Regions from separate parts of the Nisaea sediminum genome, predicted to be linked through region 3. Evidence: predicted binding sites of a transcription regulator. Region 3 holds the regulator's gene; each other region holds the start of a gene.

Region 1 (7,485 bases), 370 kb from region 3:
CGCCCGTCGGCACGCCCGTGGTGGCGCCCGCGGGCGGCATCGTCCGGCTGGCGGAGAAGGATCTCTACTATACCGGCGGCACCGTCATTCTCGACCACGGGCACGGTCTTTCCTCGGCCTTCCTGCATATGCAGGACGTGAATGTGAAGGTTGGTCAGGAACTGAAGCGCGGCGATTCGATGGGCACCATCGGCGCGACTGGCCGGGCGACCGGACCGCATCTCGACTGGCGGATCAACTGGTTCGACGTCCGGGTCGACGCGGCGGTGCTCGTGCCGCCTATGGAGTGACCAGCCGGTCCAGCAGGGCACCGAGAGCTTCCGGATCGTCCCAGACCAGATCCACGTCGACGCGCCGGACCATGAGCCGCAGTTCCTCCGGCAGGCGGACATGGTCCTTCGCCGTGGTCAGCAGCAGCGCGTCCTCTTTCTCCGCACGGGCGATCAGGTCGATCAGATCCTCGCCGCGATAGGGTTCGTGATCGCCGAAGGAACGTGTTTCCAGCAGCTTCACGCCGAGGTCCCTCAGGGTTTCGAAGAACTTTTCCGGTCGCCCGATTCCGGCGAAGGCAATGGCACGCTCGCCCTTGAGGCCAAGCGCCGAGCGCGACGGCGCAAGCCTGCCGCGCAGGACCGGAAGCGTCTTTGAGAGCGGTCCGGCAAGACCCTGTTTGTCTTCTCCGAGCAGGACGGCTGCATCCGCGCGGGCGAGCCCGCCCGCAACCGTTTCCCGCAGCGGACCGGCAGGCATCACGCAACCATTGCCGAAGCCGTAGCCGCCGTCGACGACGAGAATAGCCGCGGATTTCGCAATCGTCGGATTCTGGAAACCGTCATCCATGACGATGACGTCCGCCCCGGCCGCGGCGGCCATATCGGCGCCTTTCGCGCGGTCCCTCGAGATCCAGGTCGGCGCGGCCTCGGCCAGGAGCAGGGGTTCGTCCCCGACATCGGCGGCGCTATGCCGCTCCGGTAGCACCTGAAGCGGCCCGGCGAGGCGGCCGCCGTAACCCCGGCTGAGGAAGGCGACCTTGAGTCCGCGTTTTCCGAGCGCCCGTCCGAGCGAGAGAGCGACGGGCGTCTTGCCGGCACCTCCCGCGACCAGATTGCCGATGCAGATGACCGGAACGGGTGCCCGGTAGGGCCGTGTGGCGGCGGCACGCAGGGCCGCGCCTGCACGGTAGATCCAGGAGGCTGGCGTCAGCAGGGCCGGCAGCAGTCCGCCGCTCCGCCAGAAGCCGGGGGCCCTCACCTTCTTTCTCCATGGGCGTCGACTGCGGCGCAGATGCGCCCGGCCATCTCGTCCGCGATGGCGCCCTGACCTTCGGCGAAGGCTTTCGCGTTGGCGCCGAGTTCGGCCCGCTGCGCATCGTTCTGCAGCAGGTCCCGCAGCCGCCGTCCGAGATCTTTCGCGTCGGCGATCTCGAGCGCGGCCCGTGCGCCGATCATGTCGGTCGCGATGTCCGCGTTCTTCGCCATCAATTGCCCAAACAGCACAGGCTTGGCGAAATGCGCCGGCTCCAGCGGATTGTGCCCGCCGACCGGGATCAGCGACCCACCGACGAAGACCGCGTCCGCCAGCTCGAACAGGGTGCCCATCTCGCCCAACGTGTCGGCGACATAGATCTCGGTTTCCGGAGACGGCAGGGCATTTTGGGAACGGCGGGCACAGCGCAGGCCCTGAGTTTCGAGCGAAGCGGCGATCTCGGCGCCCCGGTTCGGATGACGCGGAGCGATAATTGTCAGCAGATCGGGACGAACTGCGGCGGCGATCCGATGCGCTTCCGCCGCGGCGTCTTCCTCGCCCGCATGGGTGCTGGCGGCAAGGATCACCGGGCGGCCTGCCGCCGCATCTCTCAGTTCTGCGAGGCTTGCCGGGTCGGCCGTCAGCGGCGCGGCGGCGCGCTTGAGGTTCCCGACATATTGCACCGGCGCCCGGGTCAGGCTTTCGAAGCCCGCCTTCTGCGCCGGATTGCTCGCGAGGATGAGCGAGAAATCCGCAAATAGGCGCCTGGTGAAAAGCGAGAGCCGTCGCCACCGCTCGAAGGAACCCTGCGACATCCGGGCATTGGCGAGAATGAGCGGAATTTTCCGCTGTCCCGCCGCGAGCACGAGGTTCGGCCAGAGATCGGATTCGACGAAGATCGCGGCGTCCGGCCTCCAGTGATCGAGGAAAGCGGAGATCCAGGCAGGGTGATCGAGCGGTACGAACTGGTGCATGGCGCGCGACGGGAGCCGGTCGGCCATCAGTCTCGCCGAGGTCAGGGTGCCGCTGGTCAGGAGGACGTTGAGAGCCGGATCGCGGTCGAGCAGACGTTCGATGAGGGCGAGTGCGGTCTGGCACTCACCGACACTGGCGCCATGCACCCAGAAGAGCGGTCCTTCCGGGCGTGCAAGAGACGCTTCCCCGCGCCGCTCGGATATCCGCGCCGGATCCTCCTTGCCGCGGGCAAGACGGCGTCTCAGCAGAAGGTCCAGGACGGGGGACGCGAGACGCATCGCGCCGTTGTAGATCTGGAAAATCATGCCGCGGCCGCCGGATCGGGATCGGCGGGGAGGATGGGTTCGGTGCCGAGCGTCCGGTCCGCTTCCTGGCAGAGATCGTTCAGGCGCTTTTCAAGTTCGAGGCGCAGGGCTTCCAGCGTTTCTTCGTCCGCGTCTCGGGGCACGCTGAGCGGAGCGCCCCAGATATAGACGCCGCGGGTAAAGGGCAGGGCCAGAATGAAGCGGTCCCAGCTGTTCAGCACCCGGCGCCGCCGGACGTTCCAGGTCACCGGATAGATCGGCGCACCGCTCATCCGGGCGAGGGCGATGATGCCGGCGCCGGCGCGCATGCGCGGCCCGCGCGGCCCGTCGGGGGTCAGGCCGACGGCAATACCGTCTTTCAGCGTGCGGAGCATGGCGCGCATGGCCTGCGCCCCGCCTTTGCCTTTCCCGGCCGAACCCTCGATATCGCCGATCCCGAGATGCTCGATGGTGCGCGCGATCAGACGTCCGTCGGGATGTTTCGACTGCAGCATCGCGAAGGGACGGCCTGCTTGCCAGATCTCTGACATCAACATGATGCGATTGTGCCAGAAGGCGCCGATGATGGGACGGTCGCTCGCGAAAACCTCGTCCCGGATCTCTGAATTCAGGACCTGCCAGCGGATGGTGCGCGAGAGCCCCCGGATCAGTGCCGCCAGAAGGCGGCTCGCGACCTCGCGGCCGGTTTCCGTGCGCAACAGTCGCTTCAGCATGCTTTCCGTTCTGGTTCCGGGGCCGGGCCGACCGTTCGGGCAAGGTCGGGCCTTACGGTCACAGGAATGCATACTAGCGCCATGCTGCGGCGCCAAGGTCTTATTGTCCGGGCAGGCTCAGGCGGCGCGGCGTTCCGCGGGGCCGAAGGCGGCCTCTGCGTCTAACGTTGCGAGATTGCCGAGGAACTGTTCGGCACAGGCGCGCCAGCTGAAGCCGAGCGCATAGGCGCGGCAGTCTTCCGGCTTCAGCTCCAGCGCCTTGAGGGTCGCCGCGCGCAGATCCTCCGACAGCACGCCGACTTTCTCCGAGGCGATCACGTCGAGAGGTCCCGGAACAGGGAAGGCGGCGACCGGTACACCCGAGGCGAGCGCCTCCAGCATCACGAGCCCGAACGTATCGGTGCGGCTCGGGAAGACGAAGACGTCCGCGGCAGCATAGTGCCGGGCCAGTTCCTCGCCCTTTTTCGCGCCGACAAAGACGGTATCGGGGAACTTGCGCTTCAGCATCTCCATGTCCGGTCCGTCGCCGACCACGACCTTGCTGCCGGGCAGGTCGAGTTCGAGGAAGGCGGGCAGGTTCTTTTCCACCGCGACCCGGCCTACGAACATGAAGACGGGACGCGCAATGGGTGTAGCGCCGTCGATCGCGTCTTTCGCCTGCGGACGGAACAGCTCGGTGTCCACGCCCCGGCTCCAGTCCTTGATATTGTCGAAGCCGCGCGCCTCGAGATCGGCGCGGATCGATTTGGTCGCCACCATCACACCGGCTGACTTGCCGTGGAAATGGCGCATCACCCTGTAGGTCCAGGCGACCGGGACGCCGAGCCGCGGCTGCACATATTCCGGAAAGCGGGTGTGGTAGGCGGTGGTGAAGGGGAGATTGTTGCGCACGCAATAACGTCGCGCCGTCATGCCGAGCGGGCCCTCCGTGGCGATATGGATTGCGTCCGGCCGGGCGGCCTCGATCATTGCCGGGACCCTGAAGAAAGGCCAGCAGGCGAGGCGGATCTCGGGATAGGTCGGGCAGGGAACGGTCCTGAAGAGATCCGGCGTGATCGTCTCGACCTCGTGGCCCATGGCGCGGAGTTCGCCGATCACCGTATTCAGCGTGCGGACGACGCCGTTCACCTGGGGGAACCAGGCATCCGAGACGAGCAGGATTTTCATGGCGAAGGTCCCTTAGGCGAAGGTGAGATGGCGGATCTCGGCCCAGTTCAGGATTTCCATGCGGCCGTCGTTGTGCTCGACCAGCGCCGTGCAGCTCTCCACCCAGTCGCCGTCGTTGCAGTAGGTGACGCTGCCGATCTGTTTCATCTCGGCCTTGTGGATATGGCCGCAGATGATGCCGTCGACGCCACGCTTCATCGCCTCTTCGGCGAGCGCATGTTCGAAATTGCCGATGAACTCGACCGCCCGCTTGGCCTTGTTCTTGAGGTAGGCCGAAAGCGACCAGTAGGGGTAGCCGAGGAAGCGGCGCACCTGATTGAAGCGGGTGTTGAGCGTGAGGGCGAGGTTGTAGGCGCCGTCGCCGACCAGGGCGAGCCACTTGTTGTACTTCACCACCACGTCGTACTGGTCGCCGTGCAGGATCAGGAAGCGGCGCCCGTCGCGGGTGACATGTATATGCTCGTCGCGGACTTCGATCTGGCCGAAATTCTCGCCGAGGAAGCCGCGGAACATCTCGTCGTGATTGCCCGGTAGGAACATCACCTTGGTGCCCTTGCGCGCCTTGCGCAGCAGCTTCTGCAACACGTCGTTGTGGCTCTGTCTCCAGGCCCAGGAGCGCTTCATGCGCCAGATATCGACGATATCGCCGACCAGGTAGAGATAGTCGGACTCGGTGTGGCGCAGGAAATCGAGAAGATATTCCGCCTGGCACCCCTTGGTCCCGAGATGAATGTCGGAGATCCAGATCGCCCGATAGCGGTCGATGCCTTTCTGACTGTTCATCTCCGTCTTCCATTTCCTTAATTTGGTCAAAATTCCAAGGAAAACTTCAACGCCGTAGTTTATTTGGCGCGATCTATTATGGAGATGCCCATATGTTGTAAAATGAACTTTGTATGAATTCACAAAAGTGAAATAAAAAAAGTTTTTAAATCTGTCGGGATAAGGCGGCAGCTTAATAAAACTGTCATCACACAAGCCGCCGGAAGGCGGAGTCCCGGGGGTTTCATTTGGACCAGTTGACCGGCGAATCGGGCCGGATGCTTGCGGACGGAGCCTCGGGGTCCGTTCCGGAGGGCGGTCGCCGCCACGTGGTCGTCATCTACAATCCGAAAGCGGGGCAGCGGCGCTATCCTCTCTTCTCTGCGGTCATCGCCTGGCTGGAAGCGCGCGGAGTCAAGGTCACGGTCCTGGAGACAGGCGCGCGCGGCGACGCGGAGGCCTTTGCACGCCATGCCCGCCAGCACAGTCTGATGCATACCGAAGACGCACCCGACGCTGTGGTCGCAGCCGGCGGCGACGGGACGATCAACGAAGTGGTGAACGGGATGAGCGGCGGGGACCTGCCGCTCGCCATCCTGCCGCTCGGAACCGCCAACGTGCTGGCTGCCGAGATCGGCCTGGAGGTCAAAGCGGAGGCGATCGCCGATACGATCTGGCGTGGCCCTGCCATCTCGGCGCGGCTCGGCGATGTCAACGGCCACCGGTTTACGCTGATGGCCGGGGTCGGGCTCGACGCCGATGTGGTCGCCAGCGTCGACACGAAGGTGAAAGCCTGGCTCGGCAAGGGGGCCTATGTGCTGACCACCCTGCACCAGCTCGCCACGTACAGGCCGCATTACTACCGGGTTGCCGTCGACGGAGAGACCTACCGGGCCGCCTCGGTGGTGGTGGCCAAGGCGCATTATTACGGCGGCACCTTCATCTGTGCGCCGGACGCCCGGCTCGACGAGGACATGCTTCATGTCTGTCTGTTCGAGCGGGCGGGACGCTGGAACGCGATCCGCTACGCGGCGAACATGATGTCCGGGCGCTTGCCAAAGACCGCCGGGTACCGGATCGTCCGGACCCGGTCGGTTTCGATCTGGGCAGAAGAAGGGGCCTATAGCGGCGATCCGGTGCAGGCTGATGGCGACATCGTCACCAATTTGCCGGCCAGCATCTCGCTGTCTCCCGGTCCGCTGAAACTTGTCGTCCCGGGGCCGGTCGGCTAGCGCGCGCGAATGTCGCGCCAGTTATTCTCCGCGAGGTCGATATAGCCTTCAGGATTGCGCTGCCAGAGTTCGCGCACCTTCTCGTTGCGGCTGAGATAGAGACGCCCGTCGATGATGTCGAAGACTTCCGGGTCCGCGGAATAGAGCTTGCCCTTTGCCACGCCGAACGTGCTGAACCCGCCGAACTGCGGCAGGTAGCGCTCCGGGTTCTTCAGGAACCTGTCGCGATTCTCCGGTGCCGAGAAGAGGAACCGTGCGCCGTCGAACTCGACGGCCAGAGATTCCTCGCCACGGACGGCGGCATAGTCGCTGAAATAGGCGACCGGGTCGTATCCGTTGATGGCGAGCCCGTTGCTGACGCTCAGCGACGGCTCGACCAGCGCGCCATGTTCCTTGGTCTGCGGCTCGCGGGCGACCGCGGCGGCCAGTCCGATGGCAAGGACAACAAGGAACAGTCGCGATAAGCCACGCTTGTAGCTCATCTTGTTACTCCGATAAGAAATTTTCTCGATTGCCGCTGATTTGGGGAGTGGCGGGCCGAATTGCCAATGCTTTCGTTTCACGATCAAGTGAAACAGACTGTCGCCCAAGACGAAACAATCGGGCCTTCGGCTGGATCAGCCGTTCGATCCGGCAAGCGTCAGGCCTTCCACGAGAAGTGTCGGGGCATCGCTGCCGTACTTGAAGGTGAGGTCGCTTGCCGGTTTCAGGTTTCTGAAAATGTCGTTGAGGTGCCCTGCGACGGTGATCTCGGAGACCGGATAGGCAAGCTCGCCGTTCTCGATCCAGAACCCGCCCGCACCCCGACTGTAGTCGCCGGTCACGATACTGACGCTGGAGCCCATCATGTCGGTGACATAGAGACCGGTTCCGATCGACTTGATCAGCTCTTCGGGACTGGTATCGCCCGGTTCGAGATAGAGATTGGTTGCCGACGGGCTCGGCGGGCCGCCGGCGCCGCGCGAGGCCCGGCCGTTGCTTTCGAGGCCGAGTTGGCGGCCGGTCGAGAGATCGAGCAGCCATGTCGAAAGCCGGCCGTCCTCGACAATCATCAGTTTTTCCGAGGCAAGTCCCTCGGCGTCGAAC
Region 2 (7,485 bases), on a different contig from region 3:
ACCGACTGATCCGCCTGCGTGAATGGCCGGAAGAGCCGCTCGACCTGCGCCTCGGACATGCCGATGCCGCTGTCGCGCACCGAAATTTTCAGCCATTCCCGATCGTCTTCGACCGCCCGCGCCACATCGACGACGATCTCGCCGCGCTGGGTGAACTTCGCGGCATTGCCGGCAAGGTTGATCAAAACCTGTCCGAGACGCAGCGGATCGCCGCGCAACGCGGATGGAATGTTCCGGTCGACCGCAATCACGAGCTCGTCGGCATTTTCCTCGATCTTGGTGCTCACGACGGTGACGAGATTTTCGAGCACCTCGTCGATATCGAACTCGATCGACTCGATCTGCAGCTTCCCGGCCTCGATCTTGGAGAAGTCCAGAATATCGTTGATCAGGGCGAGCAAAGAGCGGCCGGCGCGGGCGACACGCGTGAGATGGTCGCGCTGATGCTCGGAAAGACCGGTTTTCAGAGTGAGGTCCGTCAGCCCGATGATCGCGTTGAGCGGTGTACGGATTTCATGGCTCATCGACGCGAGGAACTGCGCCTTCGCGTTCTCTCCGCTCTCCGCCGCCTCACGCAGCGCGGCCTGGGCTTTTGCCAATTCCGCCAGATGTCTGTTGGAGATATGCAGGTCTGACCAGGCACGTGCCTGCGCCCGGTCAAGCGACAGAATCTTTGCCAGACTGAGGCCGCCGGCGGCCAGCACGAAAAGTGCGAAGAATGCGGCAATCCGCCAGTTTTCCGCGTTCTCGCGGGCAACAAGGCCGGGCTCCACATATCCCGCCAGGCGCCAGAGCGAACCGGGGATGTCCCGGATCGCCCTGATTTCGGCAATCTCCTCGGCACGCATCGTGATATCGCGATGCGCGCCGAAAACATCTCGCGTGCCGTCTGCGCTGACCTCGATGAGATGATCGCGATCCCGGTGGACCAGGACCAGCTTATGGCCGGGGCTCTGATACGACTTGATCAGGGATTGCAGAATGTCGGGATAGAAACTGACGAAGAAGACCCCGTTCAAATCCTCTCCGCTGCGCCACGGCGCCATGACATCGAAATGGTAATTATGGGCCTGGGGATGAATGACGGTTTCGTATCTGGCATCCAAGCCGGTCCCGAACAGGCGGGACAGGTAGGTCTTGATGTTCTGCTGACAGGCCGCGCCGACGAACCCTTCCAGATCGTCGACGATGTCCACTCCATCCGTATTCGCCAAAGTGAAAGTGAAATAGCCGGGGAACCAGCGCTCCAGGCGCTCATCGATCCGGCGTCGAAGTCCCTCGTCTTCGACCGCTTGCGCGTATTCGGCAAGCAGGTCTTCGTTGTCGATGGCGAAGGTTTCGATCATCCGCTGGCGCTCCGTGATGAGCTGTGCCAACGCGTTCGCCGCTTCCTGCGTTTCGGAAGTCAGAATCTCGACATGCCGCTTTTCGTTCTCGGCATTTTGACGGGCGACGAAATAGATATCCGCTCCGAGCACGAGCAACATCGCCACGGCTACAAGGGCAACCGTTATGCGCGCTCCGCCCCGGCCAGACCCGGGCTGTCCTGCACCGCTGTCCGGCAAAGGGTCGTTGCGACCCTCTATTGGCTTTTCCTGCATTCCGGCCTGGGTCTCGTAATCAACGCGGCGACTAACATAGGGGCGGCCCCGCCCGCCAACGGCATGCGGGGACGCTTTTGGACCCATGTTAACTACGCATTCCTAACCGCGCATTAACGCCGGCAGTGGGGAGGCGCAGACCGGCGGGACTGCCCGCCTTACTCTTCGTCGGAACCCGCTCCGGGGGCAGAAATATGCTTGGCGATATAGGCGGGCTCGCCCATGCGGCCGATCAGATCGAGCTGCAGCTCCAGCCAGGACATATGGCCTTCCTCGTCAAGCGCGATCTTTTCGAACAGCACGCGCGAGCCGATATCGCCATCTTCCTGAGCCTGTGCGGCAGCCTCGGTATAAAACTTGATCGCGCCTCGCTCGTCGTCGAGATCGGCCTGGAACATGTCTTTCAGACTCTGCGCCCGGGCCGGGATCTTGTCGAATTTCAGCTCGGCATCGCCCTTGAGGAACATGATGCGCTCGATAAAGGCATCGGAGTGACCGAGCTCTTCCTGCATTTCCTCGCGCATCTCGGCCGCCAGAAGATCGATCCCCCAATCGTCCAGAACATGGGCATGAAGCTGATACTGGTGCGCGGCGGTCAGTTCCATGCACAGCGCCTTCTGAAGGTTCGCCAGCGTCTTCTTCTTAGCCATTTCGGCACTTCCTTTCGGTATCCAGTAAAGGGGTCTACAGAAGCCAATGCCTCATCGTCAAATTTGTTCCATCCGTCTCTGGGCAGGCCAACATGAATTGGGTTTGTGACGGGGTTTCCACCATTGGTCAGATTGTCGCTGGCAGCCCGGTGACCTCTCCGGCCCGGATGACAGACGGATTATAGGCCTTGCGGGCAAAAACCGCACGCACCTCCTCGACGAAGGAGTCCAAAGGATCGCTCTCGTAATCCGGATCGAAACTCGATTGGTCCCAGCGCTCGCAAAAATCGGCGCAGCTCGCGTAGCAGGGATGGTCCCTGAAGCGATCGCGGGCATCGCGATCCCAGCCGTAGTGATGTCCGTAATAGTAGGATTGGAACAGACCATGGTGCTCCACGACCCAGGCCACTTCTTCCCGGACGAACGGACGCAGGATCTCCGCCGCCATCCGATCGTGGTTCTGCGGCGCCAGGCGGTCTCCGATATCGTGCAGCAGAGCCGCGACGACCCAGTCGGTATCGGCACCGTCACGCCGCGCCCTTGTGGCGGACTGCAGGCCGTGTTCGAGCCGTGTGATCTTGTAGCCGGCGAGCGTGTCGTTCGCCTGAGCCGCGAGCTCCTTGAGCAGACGATCCGCCGTTTCCGCCCGGTATGGCTCCTCAAGCCGCTCGAGGAGTTCGTAATCCTCTTTCGTTCCGTCCTTCATCTGGGTGAAGGACACGGTTTCGCTTTCCGCCATCTCTCAAATCCTCTGCCGCACATGCCGAGAAAGCTTCGCGCCAAACGAAGGCAGGAGCAAGCCGGGCACGGCGGGACAAGAATTAAACCCGCTGGTAAAATATTGCGCTTTTGTGACAGCATGCCTCCGCTCGGAAGCGACGAACGACTCCCGGGCCCGGATAGCGAAAGGGTTTCACGATGCAACGCCATTTCAGAACAACGGTGCTGGCGAGTGCCGCAGCCGCCTTCCTTTCTTTCGGCGCCGCGACGGTCCAGGCCGAAGACATCCCCGCCAATGACGGCCTGAACGCCACCTACTGGGTGCAGAACGCGGTCGAGTACAAGGCGAACGCCTATGCGCTTTATCAGCTCGCCATGGTCCGTCTCGACCAGGCACTGGCCGACAAAAGCTGGACGGCCGCGCTGGAACAGACAGGCGACTACCAGTCGAAACCGCCGGCCGTGATCCTCGATATCGACGAGACCGTCCTCGATAACTCGCCCTACCAGGCCTGGATCGTCGAGAAGGACAAGTATTACAGCTCCAAGACCTGGACGCCCTTCGTCGAGAGCCAGACCTCGCGCGTCATTCCGGGCTCGCTGGAATTCACCAAATACGCCAAGTCCAAGGGCGTGAAGGTGATCTACGTTTCGAACCGCAAGGCCCATGAGGAAGACGCAACCCGCGGCAACCTGAAGAAATTCGGCTATCCCGTCGACGAGGATACGGATGTGGTTCTGGTGCGCGGCGAGAAGGAGGAATGGAAGTCCTCCAACAAGACGCCCCGTCGCGAAGCCGTCGCGGCCAATTACCGCGTGCTGCTGCAGCTCGGCGACAATCTCGGCGACTTCACCGACGAGAATGTCGGCGGCTCCCCTTCCGAGCGTCTGGAAACCTACAAGAAGTATCAAGCCATGTGGGGCAAGCAGTGGATCATGTTCGCGAACCCGACCTACGGCTCATGGGAAGGCGCGGCGATCAACAACAACTGGAAAGCCTCCAGCTCCGAGAAGCGCGCGATGAAGCACGCGATCATGGACGAATGGGAAGGCCCGAAATAAGCCTCTGAAGGCACTCTCTTCCCGTTCGATGCTGACAGCAGCCCGGCCTTCCGGCCGGGCTGTTCCGTTTCAGGCCGGCCGCTTGCCAACGCGTGTGGAAGATCTGACGAAGGGCTCGGAATCTGCATTGTCATATTGTCGACAATCCTACATAAGAGGGCTTCCGCCTGCTCTCAATCAATCAGGACCCGCCCATGCCCTCGGCCGATATTCGCTTCGTTTCCTTCGATTGCTACGGAACGCTCACCAATTTCAGGGTTGGTGACGTGACGCGGCAGAGGCTTGCCGATCGCGTATCCCCTGCGGACATGCCGGCCTTTCTGGAAGATTTCACCGCCTACCGGTTCGATGAGGTGCTCGGTGACTGGAAACCCTATCCGGACGTTCTTCACCGGGCGCTGGAGAGAACCTGCAAGCGCCGTGGAGTCGCGTTCCGCAGCGAGGACGCCGATGCGATCGTCGAGGCCGTGCCCAGCTGGGGCCCGCATCCGGATGTTCCGGCGCCCCTTGCCCGGGTCGCCGAAAAGCTTCCGCTCGTCATCCTGTCCAACGCAGCCGACAGCCAGATCCACTCCAATGTCGACCTGCTTGGCGCGCCGTTCCATGCGGTCCTCACCGCCGAGCAGGCCCGGGCCTACAAACCGCGCCTCCAGGCCTTCGAATACATGTTCGACACTCTTGGCTGTGGCCCGGAGCATTTCATGCATGTCTCCTCCAGCCTCCGCTATGATCTGATGTCCGCAAGCGATCTGAGGATCGGGCGGCGCGTGTTCGTCGAACGCGGGCACGGTCCGGGCAATCCGGCCTACGGCTACCAGGCGATCCCCGATCTCGGCGGCCTTCCCGGCTTGCTGGGCCTCTGAGCATGGCGGCATCCCAACGCATCGAGCGCGTCACGCTCCCGACGCAGATCGCCGACCGGCTTCGCGCCGACATTCTTGCCGGAACCTATGAAGGCGGCCGCCAGTTGCTCGAAACGGATCTGGCGCTCGCCTTCGGCGTGAGCCGCGGCCCGCTGCGCGAAGCGATGCAGAGACTCGTGCAGGAAGGCCTCCTGCGGAGCGAGCCGCATCGCGGGGTGTTCGTGACGGAGGTCGGCGAAGACGATTTGCGCGACCTCTTCTTCGTGCGCGCCGCGCTTGAGACGACGGCCATCCGGAAGATTTTCGAGAGCGGAGACCGTGCCGGAACGGCCGGCGAACTGAAGCACATCGCCCGGCAGATGGACGATGCGATGAAATCCGACGACCGGATTGCCGGCGGCGATCTCGATTTCGAATTTCACAAGACCCTGGTCGACGGGGCAGGCAGCAAACGGCTTTCGCGAAGCTACGCCTCCGTCCAGACGGAAACCCGGCTCTGCCTCCATCGCCTGATGGGGGGCTACCGCAGCAGCCGCGACCTCGCCGTCGAGCATTTTCGCCTGGCCGAGCTGATCCGGACGGCAGAACTCGAAGAGGTCCTGGCCGAACTCGGCCGGCATTTCGGCGACCCGGCCGAGGTCATGAAGCGCGTCCGCAAGCAGGAGCAGGGACGATGACCGACCGGGAGCCCTCCCTCGATATCGTTTGCATGACCGATCTCGACAGAATCATGGAACTGGTCCGCGCCGTCGCCTGGCCCCACCGGCGCGAGGATATCGCCCAGTTCATCCGCCTCGGAGGCGGCCGGATCGCGCGAGACGAAAAGGAAGGCCACGCGCTCGCCACCGGCCTCTGGTGGAGGTTCGGCGACAGGCTCGCAAGGATCGGCCTCGTGATCGTCGCGCCGGAGGCCCAGGGACGCGGTATCGGACGGAGACTGGTCGAGACCCTCCTCGAGGATGTCTCGCCGAGGCCGATCGTTCTGCTTGCGACCGAAGCGGGGCTGCCGCTCTACGAGAAACTCGGCTTCGCCGCGTTCGACCGGTCGGTGCAGTATCAAGGCGCCTATAGGGGCACCCCAATTCAGGATCCGCGCATTTCCAGAGTCGCTGACGGCACGGTCGACGAAATCGCGGATTTCGACGCCGCGGCTTTCGGGGCCCGTCGAGACGACATGCTGCGCGATCTTGCCGAAACCGGCAGCACGGCGATCCTGACCGAGAATGGACAAATCAGCGGATACGCCATGTCCCGCACCTTCGGTCGCGGCACCGTCATCGGCCCGCTTGTCGCCGCCACGGAGGGCGATGCGCTTGCGCTCTTCAGAACCCTCGCCCGGCCCGGCTTCGTGCGGATCGATTGCCCGGCGGATGCCTCCACACTGATCGAATACCTTCAAACGGCAGGCCTTGAAGATGTCGGCGCCTCGCCGGTCATGGCCCGCGGCGGCTGGACGCCGCCAAGCGGTCCGGCCCGCATCTTCGGCCTCGCCAGCCACGCGCTCGGATAGGAGACACACATGGACAGGATCGCCGTCATCGGACGCGGCATGATCGGCAGCGCCGCCGCCCGCCACCTCGCCGGCATGACCGACGGGATCGTCCTGATCGGGCCCGACGAGCCGGCGGATTACGCCGCGCATGACGGCGTCTTCTCGAGCCACTACGACGAAGGCCGGATGACCCGGATCTCGGATGGGGATCCGGACTGGGCCGTCACGTCGAAACGCTCCATCGAACGCTACGCCGAGATCGAGGCCGAGAGCGGGATCCCGTTCTTCACCAATTCGGGGTATCTCGGCATTTCAACCGGCAGCTCGGATTATCTGGATCGGGCCGAATGCACCGGCCGTGCGTTGGGCGCAGACCTGACACGGATGGACACCCCTGCGATCCTTGAACGGTTTCCCTTCCTTTCGCTGCCGGATGGCAGCACGGGCCTGCATGAGAACCGGAATGCCGGACATATCAGTCCGCGCGCCATGGTCGCGGCACAGACGGAAGCGGCGCGCAAACGCCGCGCGGAAATCGACCGGCGGCGTGTAACCGGACTTCGCGCCGTTACCGGCGGCGTCGAAATCGAAACCGACGACGGCGCGGTCCGCCGCGCCGAAAAAGCTCTGGTCGCCACGGGTGCCTTTACCGACGCCTGCGGCCTCTCGCCGACGGACCTGAGACTGCGGGTCTTCGGACGCACCGTTCTGCTGGCCCGCATCGACGGCGAACTGAGCGAACATTTCGCGGCGATGCCGACCATGGGCCATGCCGAAAGCGGTGCCTACCTGCTGCCGCCGATCCGCTATCCGGACGGCCATACCTACCTCAAGATCGGCATTGGTTCGGTCGAGGATCCGAACCTGAGATCTCTGGACGATCTGCAGCACTGGTTCAAGACCGATGGCATCGAGGAAAACCGGATCCGGTTCCGGAGTTTCCTGCTCGATCTGATGCCGCGCCTTGCCGAATGCCGGCACTGGCACAGCCGGAGCTGTGCAGTCACCTGGACGGCAACGGGCCTGCCCTATATCGATCACGTGCTCGACGACCGGATCGCTGTCGCCGTCGGCGGCAACGGCAAGGGCGCGAAATC
Region 3 (7,485 bases):
CGCCGTCGACACCCACCTCTTCCGCGTCGCCAACCGGACCGGCATGGCGACGGGAAAGACTCCGCTTGCCGTGGAAACGGCGCTGGAGAAACGGATCCCGGAAAAATGGCTACTGCACGCGCATCACTGGCTGATCCTGCACGGCCGTTATATCTGCAAGGCGCGCAAGCCGAATTGTCCGGTCTGTCCGGTCAGCGATCTCTGCAATTTCAAGGACAAGACGGTTGAGCCGGCGTGAGGGCGAACGGGGTTCAGTTCCGCGCGGAGCGCGATATGCCCTGGCGCAGCAGAGTGACGAAACACTCGTCCCGGGCCACTTCCTGTTCGCGGCGGGAGCGGAATTCGTAATAGGTGACCGCGAGGCTCTGGCCGATTTCATAGAGGAAGAGATCGAGGACGCAGGCCTCGGTCCTGTATTGCCAGACCTCCGCGGACATGTCCCGGCGCACGAAGGCCGGTTCGCCGAGGATCGCCGAGAGATCGCGGCGCCGCAGGTCGAGCAGCCGGCTCGGGTCCCGCTCGGCCGCGCTGAAACCGGGCGGGAGCTGTGCCGTCGTTTCCGTCCCCGCGCGGCGCACCGGTTCGGTCACCGGCGCGACCTCGTCGGCCTTGGTGACTTCGGTCGGTGCGCTGACCGCGGCGGCGCGGCCCGCATCGCCGGTCTTCTGGACCTCGCTGCCGCAGGCGTGCAATGCGATCGCGATCAGGACGCTCAGGATTAGACGCACGATAAAATCAGTCTCCGCGGCGGCAGGTCACGAACTCGCGTCGTCCTTGTAGACCGTGATGGTGCCGTCGATCTCGCCGCCGAGTTCGACTTCCAGACGGCCGAAACGCACGGTGCCCTTCACGTGACCGGTGCCCCGGACGCGCAGTGTATCGCGGACCACCAGCGTGCCCTCGAAATGTCCGCCGATCACCGCTTCGTCGATGATGACCTTGCCCTTGAAGCGGCCGGTCTCCGTCACTTCGAGATGGCGGCTGTTTTCCAGCGTGGCGTCTACATTGCCTTCGACGACGAGAGAGTCGCAGGCGGTGATCTCGCCGGTCAGCGAAATCTCCGGTCCGACCGTCAGCTTCTTGGCCTCGCCGCCGCGCGGGGGCGTACCGCGCCGGCTGGGTGCGCCCGGAAGATCGAGTGTCCGCCGCGGGATTTCCGGGACGTAACCGGATGAGGAAGGTTTGCTCGGCTGCATTTTGGACTCCCCGTCCGGCTTGTCTGATTTGACCTCAGTGAAGGACGGCGCCGCCGGTTCCAAGCGGTCCTCCGCACGAGGCTCCCGTGCACTCACGCCGGGAGTGATTTCTCCGCCGCTGCCCGTGGTAGCCCCGGAGCCGGATTTTTTACGCCGAAACATCAGATCGTCAACTCATATGTGATGATTGGATTTCGCGGTCATCGACCTTAATACTCAAAGACTTATTATCATTTCTTCATGTCGTTCCGCAAGTATTCGAAGCGATGCAGCATAAAAGCGGTCGCAATGACCGGGCCGGCGAGGTTCAGGACGGGGATCGTCATGATCGCTGCGATCAGCACGCCGCTGAGGAAAACCGACCCTGATTTCTGCTTTCGCAGGGCTTTCGCCTCCGCCGGTTCCATGCGGCGCAGGGCCACCATCTCGAAGAATTCCCGGCCGAGCAGATAGCCGTTTGCCCCGTAGAAAAGCACAAGGTTGATGCCGGGGAGCAGATAGAACGGCAGCAGCACGAGGTTCACGAGGATGGTGATCCCGAGGAAGCGCAAGCCTTCGAGAATGGCTTCGCTGATCGGCTGGGGCCGTGCGGGGCCGAGATTCGGATAGTGCCGGGCTTCGACGGCCTTCGATACGGAGTCCAGAAACAGGCTCGAAATTGCGTTCGAGGCACCGGGGAAGAAGAGGAGGCCGAGCACGATCACCACCAGACTTCCAACCCAGGCGAGGAGATCGTCGACCCAGCTGCCGAAATAGGCAATGAGGTCCAGCAGGTACCAAGCCGCGACGCCGAGCAACAGGATGGTCGCGAGCGAGCCGATGACGCTGAGGATGATCGGATTGCGCAGTTTCGGATCGGAAAGCTGGCCGAGTGTGGCCGTCAGGGCAGAAAACATCGATCCTCTCTTCTCTTTGGTCCGTCCCGCAACGGATTAGATGGGACTTCATCAGCCGGGACCAAGCATTTCGTGCCCCTAAGAGCACAGTGCTCCGGCGAGTACAAGGCCTGTCGGGCGAAGCGTCTTCCAATGCCATCGCCGCTCCAGTACCTTGTCGCCCGAATTCGGCGGACCGCAGTTCCGCGATCCAGTCCCTCACCTTGCTTCCGGGAGCCGCCCGCGTATGTCAGCCAAGACCATCGACGTTACCTGCATCGGAAACGCCATCGTAGATGTCATCGCCCGAGCCGATGACAGCTTTCTCTCGGAGAACGGGATCGAGAAGGGCGCGATGAACCTGATCGACGCGGAGCGCGCCGAGAGCCTCTACGACAAGATGGGGCCGGGGATCGAAATGTCCGGCGGATCGGCGGGAAACACCGCTGCCGGGATTGCCGCCCTGGGCGGCGCTGCGGCCTATATCGGCAAGGTCCATGACGACACGCTCGGCAAGGTATTTCGTCATGACATTACGGCGATGGGCGTCCGCTTCGACACGCCGCCGACGCTCGACGGCCCGCCGACGGCGCGCAGCCTCATCATGGTGACACCGGACGCCCAGCGCAGCATGAACACCTTCCTCGGGGCCTGCGTGCAGCTCGGCCCGCAGGATATCGACGGCGACCGGATCGCCGCCAGCAAGGTGGTCTATCTCGAAGGCTATCTGTTCGATCCGCCGGAAGCGAAGAAGGCCTTCATTGAGGCGGCGAAAAGGACCCATGCGAGCGGCGGCAAGGTCGCGCTGACCCTGTCCGATCCGTTCTGCGTCGATCGGCACCGCGACGCCTTCCTGGAACTGGTGGACCATCATATCGACATTCTGTTCGCGAACGAGCAGGAGCTGCTGTCGCTCTACCAGACGGACAATTTCGACGACGCTTTGCAGAAGCTGCGCTGGAGCTGCGAGTCCGCCGGCGTGACGCGCGGGGCGAAAGGTTCGCTCGTGCTGCACAAGGACGAGGTGCATGTGATCGATGCGGAGCCGATCGAAAAGGTGGTCGACACTACAGGTGCCGGCGATCTCTATGCGTCGGGCTTCCTCTACGGCTACACCCAGGGCATGACGCCGGCCGACTGGGGCCGGGCCGGCAGCGTCGCCGCCGCCGAAGTGATCTCGCATTACGGCGCGCGGCCCGAAGCGGATCTCAAAGACCTGCTGGCGGCCCGGCTTGCTTGAGACCGCGCGCGGCATCCGTGACTGGGCGGTCGAGACGGCGGCGCTTTATCTGAAACGCCGTGTCCTGGTCGTCCTGCTTCTCGGCTTCTCAAGCGGGCTTCCGCTGCTGCTTTCCTTTTCGACTCTCAGCGCCTGGATGCGGGAGTCGGGCGTCGATTTGACGACCATCGGCGTCTTCGCGCTGGTCGGGACGCCCTTCACGCTGAAATTCCTCTGGGCGCCGCTGATGGACCGGCTCGCGGTCCCGCTGCTTGGCCGGTTGCTCGGGCGGCGCCGGGCCTGGTTGCTGACGACACAGCTTCTGTTGATGTCGGCGATTGTGCTCATGGGCGCGACCGACCCGGTGGCAACACCCTGGCTGATGGCGCTCTTCGCGGTCGTCGTCAGCTTTTGCGCCGCAAGTCAGGACATCGTCGTTGACGCCTATCGAATCGAATCTCTCAGCGAGGACGAGCAGGGCGCGGGGGCGGCCGCCTATACGCTCGGCTACCGTGTCGGCATGCTCGCCGCCGGAGCGGGCGCGCTGATCGTCGCGGACCAGGCCGGCTGGTTCACCGCCTATCTTGCGATGGCCGGGTTGGTTCTGGTCGGGATTTTCACCGTGCTATCCAGCCCGGAGCCGGAAACCGGTGTCCCGGAACCGAAGGCGAATACCCCGGCAGAGTGGCTGCGGAGCGCCGTCTACGAGCCGTTCGCGGAGTTTCTGACCCGGCGTGGCGCGCTGCTGATCCTCGCCTTCATCCTGCTCTACAAGCTCGGGGACGCCTTTCTCGGGACACTCACGAACCCTTTCTATATCGATCTCGGCTTCAGCAAGACCGAGATCGCCGAAGTCACGAAGCTGTTCGGATTGGTGGCGCTGCTGGTCGGGCTGTTCGCCGGTGGCGCGCTGGTGAAGCGCCTCGGTCTGCTCAAAGCGCTGCTGGTCTCCGGCGTGCTGCAAGCGGCGTCCAACCTCATCTTCGTCGCCCAGGCGCTGGCCGGGCACGATGTCTGGATGCTGACCGTGACGATCGGCGTGGAGAATTTCACCGGCGGGATGGGGACGGCGGCGTTCGTCGCCTATCTCTCGAGCCTGACCAATGTCGCCTTCACGGCGACGCAGTACGCGCTGCTCTCGTCCTTCATGGCGTTCGGACGCACGGTGCTGAGCTCCGGTGCGGGCGCGGTCACGGACCATATCGGCTGGATCGGCTTCTTCATCGCCTCGACGGCGATCGCCGTGCCGGGGCTGATCCTGCTTCTGGTGCTGATGCGGATGTTCCCGCCGGAGAAGACCGGCGGGGCCCAGGCATTGGACTGATTAGCCGGCGGACTGATCAGGCGGCGGCGCTCGGTCGGTCGAGCGCGTAGCCTGCCGACCGCACGGTGCGGATCAGATCGGATTCGGTATCGATGTTGATCGCCTTGCGCAGACGGCGGATATGCACGTCCACGGTGCGCGGTTCGACATAGATATCCGGTCCCCAGACCCGGTCGAGCAGCTGCTCGCGGGAGAACACCCGCCCCGGATGCTCGAGGAAATAGCGCAGCAGCCGGAACTCGGTCGGGCCGAGATGGATCTCGCGCTCGTTCCGGCGCACCTTGTGGGCGGCCAGGTCCATTTCCAGATCCTCGAACTGCAGCGTTTCCGCGTCGCTTGCGGGGCGCGTCCGGCGCAGGACCGCGCGGATGCGGGCGATCAGCTCGCTCGGGCTGAACGGTTTTGTGATGTAGTCGTCGGCACCGGCATTGAGGCCGCGGATGCGGTCCCCCTCGTCGCCGCGGGCGGTCAGCATGATGACCGGGATGGCCTTGGTCTCGGGCGTGCGGCGGAGCCGGCGGCAGACCTCGACGCCGGAGAGCAGCGGCAGCATCCAGTCGAGCAGGATCAGGTCGGGGTTCTTTTCCATCGCGAGAAGCATCGCTTCCTCGCCGTCACCGGCCTCCAGGACCTCGAAGCCTTCCCGTTCCAGATTGTAGCGCAGGAGGGTGACGATCGGCGCCTCGTCCTCCACCACCAGGATCTTCTGACTCATCATATTCATCGGACTTCTACTCTCGATTTCAACGCTTACTCAGGCATTTCGACGACGTAGCTGGCGTCCTCGCCTTTCGGGCGATCCGCTTCCATTTTCTTTCCCTTGATCTGGAAGTGCACGGTCTCGGCGATGTTGGTCGCGTGATCGCCCATCCGCTCCAGGTTCTTGGCAATGAAGAGAAGGTGAGTCGATGCCGTGATGTTGCGCGGATCCTCCATCATGTAGGTCAGGAGTTCGCGGAACAGGCTGGTATAGAGCTCGTCGATGTCCTCGTCCCGGTGCCAGGCGGCGACGGCGAGCTCGAGATCGTCATCGGCATAGGCGTCCAGAACGTCCTTGATCAGCGACTTCACCAGGCTGCCGATCCGCACGATGCCGTTGGCCGGCGGAATTTCCGGCAGGCCGCTGAGCACGATCGCCCGCTTGCCGATATTGGCGGCATAGTCGCCGATCCGTTCCAGGTCGCTGACGATCTTGAGGCTGGCAACGACGGTTCGAAGATCGCCGCCGAGCGGCTGGCGCAGCGCGAGCAGGCGGAGACTCATCGCCTCGATCTCGGCCTCGAGCGCGTCGATCCGGCCGTCCGCTTCGCGCACCTTCTGCGCCAGCGCCTGATCGCGGCGATGCACGGCGCGGACTGCGGACTCACACTGCGCTTCGACCAACCCACCCATCTGGGCGATCTTGGCTTTCAGGGTATCGAGATCCTCGTCGAAGGAGCGGACAATGTGGTCGTTCATCGGCATCTGTGTGCTCTCAATGGCCCGGATCAGCCGAACCGCCCGGTGATGTATCCCTGGGTGCGGGAATCCGTCGGATTGGTGAAGATCTGCTCGGTATCGCCGACCTCGACCAGCTCGCCCAGATGGAAAAAGGCGGTGCGCTGGGAGACGCGGGCGGCCTGCTGCATGGAGTGAGTGACGATCACGATGGTGAAGTTCTCGCGCAGCTCGTCGATCAGCTCCTCGATCTTCGCCGTCGCGATCGGATCGAGCGCCGAGCAGGGCTCGTCCATCAGGATCACTTCCGGGTTGACCGCGATCGCGCGGGCGATGCAGAGCCGCTGTTGCTGTCCGCCGGAGAGACCGGTGCCGGGTTCCAGCAGGCGGTCCTTCACCTCCTCCCAGAGGCCGGCCTTGGTCAGGCTGGTCTCGACGATCTCGTCGATCTCGGCCTTGCTCGCGGCCGTGCCGTGGATGCGCGGGCCGTAGGCGATGTTGTCATAGATCGATTTCGGGAACGGGTTCGGCTTCTGGAACACCATGCCGACCCGGGCGCGAAGCTGCACCGGATCGAGGTCAGAGCTGTAGATGTCCTCGTCGTCGAGGGTGATCTTGCCTTCGACCCGGCAGATGTCGATGACGTCGTTCATCCGGTTGAGGCAGCGCAGGAAGGTGGACTTGCCGCAGCCGGACGGACCGATCAGTGCCGTCACCTCGTTCGGCTTGATCTCAAGATCGACATCCATCAGCGCCTGCTTTTCGCCGTAGAAGACCTTGACCTTGTCGCCCTTCATCTTCGGCGTCGCGGTGGAGGCCGAGGAACCGCTCGTCTTGCTCATCTTTGCTTTCTCGCTCATCGGAAACCTACCAGCGCCGCTCGAACTTCCTGCGGAGCAGGACGGCGACGAAATTCATGAAAATCAGGAACGCCAGCAGCACCATGATGGCGGCCGAAGTGCGTTCGACGAAGGCGCGTTCGGGACTGTCCGCCCAGAGATAGATCTGCACCGGAAGCACGGTGGCGGGATCGGCGAAGCCGCCCGGAATGTCGACGATGAAGGCGATCATGCCGATCATCAGCAGCGGCGCGGTCTCGCCGAGTGCCTGCGCCATGCCGATGATGGTTCCAGTCAGGATGCCCGGCATCGCCAGCGGCAGCACATGATGGGTGACCACCTGCAGCGGGGAGGCGCCAAGGCCGAGCGCGGCCTCGCGGATCGAGGGCGGCACCGCCTTCAGGGCCGAGCGCGCCGCGATGATGATGGTCGGCAGCGTCATCAGCGCCAGCACCATGCCGCCGACGAGCGGGGCGGAGCGCGGGAAGCCGAAGAAGTTCAGGAACATCGCGAGACCGAGCAGGCCGAAGACGATCGACGGCACCGCGGCGAGGTTGTTGATGTTCACCTCGATCAGGTCGGTCCAGTTGTTCTT

The links. The regulator PhoB, encoded in region 3, activates phosphate uptake and scavenging genes when phosphate is short. The targets are predictions, from matches to a motif close to TNTCATAAAACTGTCA.
Region 1: a site for PhoB is predicted at 5,360-5,375, ahead of IG122_RS16710 (diacylglycerol/lipid kinase family protein). Genes of this name have one in related genera too.
Region 2: a site for PhoB is predicted at 3,093-3,108, ahead of IG122_RS00950 (5'-nucleotidase, lipoprotein e(P4) family). Genes of this name have one in related genera too.

What each region holds. Positions count from the first base shown of each region.
Region 1 is NZ_JACZCQ010000006.1:965,593-973,077, forward strand. It holds gene IG122_RS16680 (M23 family metallopeptidase) at 1-290, shown strand, start outside; gene lpxK (tetraacyldisaccharide 4'-kinase) at 280-1,251, opposite strand; gene IG122_RS16690 (3-deoxy-D-manno-octulosonic acid transferase) at 1,248-2,525, opposite strand; gene IG122_RS16695 (lysophospholipid acyltransferase family protein) at 2,522-3,238, opposite strand; gene IG122_RS16700 (glycosyltransferase family 4 protein) at 3,356-4,405, opposite strand; gene IG122_RS16705 (UDP-2,3-diacylglucosamine diphosphatase) at 4,418-5,188, opposite strand; gene IG122_RS16710 (diacylglycerol/lipid kinase family protein) at 5,416-6,399, shown strand; gene IG122_RS16715 (YHS domain-containing (seleno)protein) at 6,396-6,881, opposite strand; gene IG122_RS16720 (TldD/PmbA family protein) at 7,017-7,485, opposite strand, start outside.
Region 2 is NZ_JACZCQ010000001.1:201,541-209,025, reverse strand. It holds gene IG122_RS00965 (response regulator) at 1-1,487, opposite strand, end outside; gene IG122_RS00960 (bacterioferritin) at 1,760-2,251, opposite strand; gene IG122_RS00955 (HD domain-containing protein) at 2,379-2,990, opposite strand; gene IG122_RS00950 (5'-nucleotidase, lipoprotein e(P4) family) at 3,170-4,033, shown strand; gene IG122_RS00945 (haloacid dehalogenase type II) at 4,228-4,896, shown strand; gene IG122_RS00940 (GntR family transcriptional regulator) at 4,899-5,573, shown strand; gene IG122_RS00935 (GNAT family N-acetyltransferase) at 5,570-6,406, shown strand; gene IG122_RS00930 (NAD(P)/FAD-dependent oxidoreductase) at 6,416-7,485, shown strand, end outside.
Region 3 is NZ_JACZCQ010000006.1:595,662-603,146, reverse strand. It holds gene nth (endonuclease III) at 1-238, shown strand, start outside; gene IG122_RS14855 (hypothetical protein) at 252-728, opposite strand; gene IG122_RS14850 (bactofilin family protein) at 756-1,196, opposite strand; gene IG122_RS14845 (EI24 domain-containing protein) at 1,427-2,092, opposite strand; gene IG122_RS14840 (adenosine kinase) at 2,319-3,311, shown strand; gene IG122_RS14835 (AmpG family muropeptide MFS transporter) at 3,304-4,614, shown strand; gene phoB (phosphate regulon transcriptional regulator PhoB) at 4,631-5,329, opposite strand; gene phoU (phosphate signaling complex protein PhoU) at 5,365-6,072, opposite strand; gene pstB (phosphate ABC transporter ATP-binding protein PstB) at 6,102-6,893, opposite strand; gene pstA (phosphate ABC transporter permease PstA) at 6,919-7,485, opposite strand, start outside.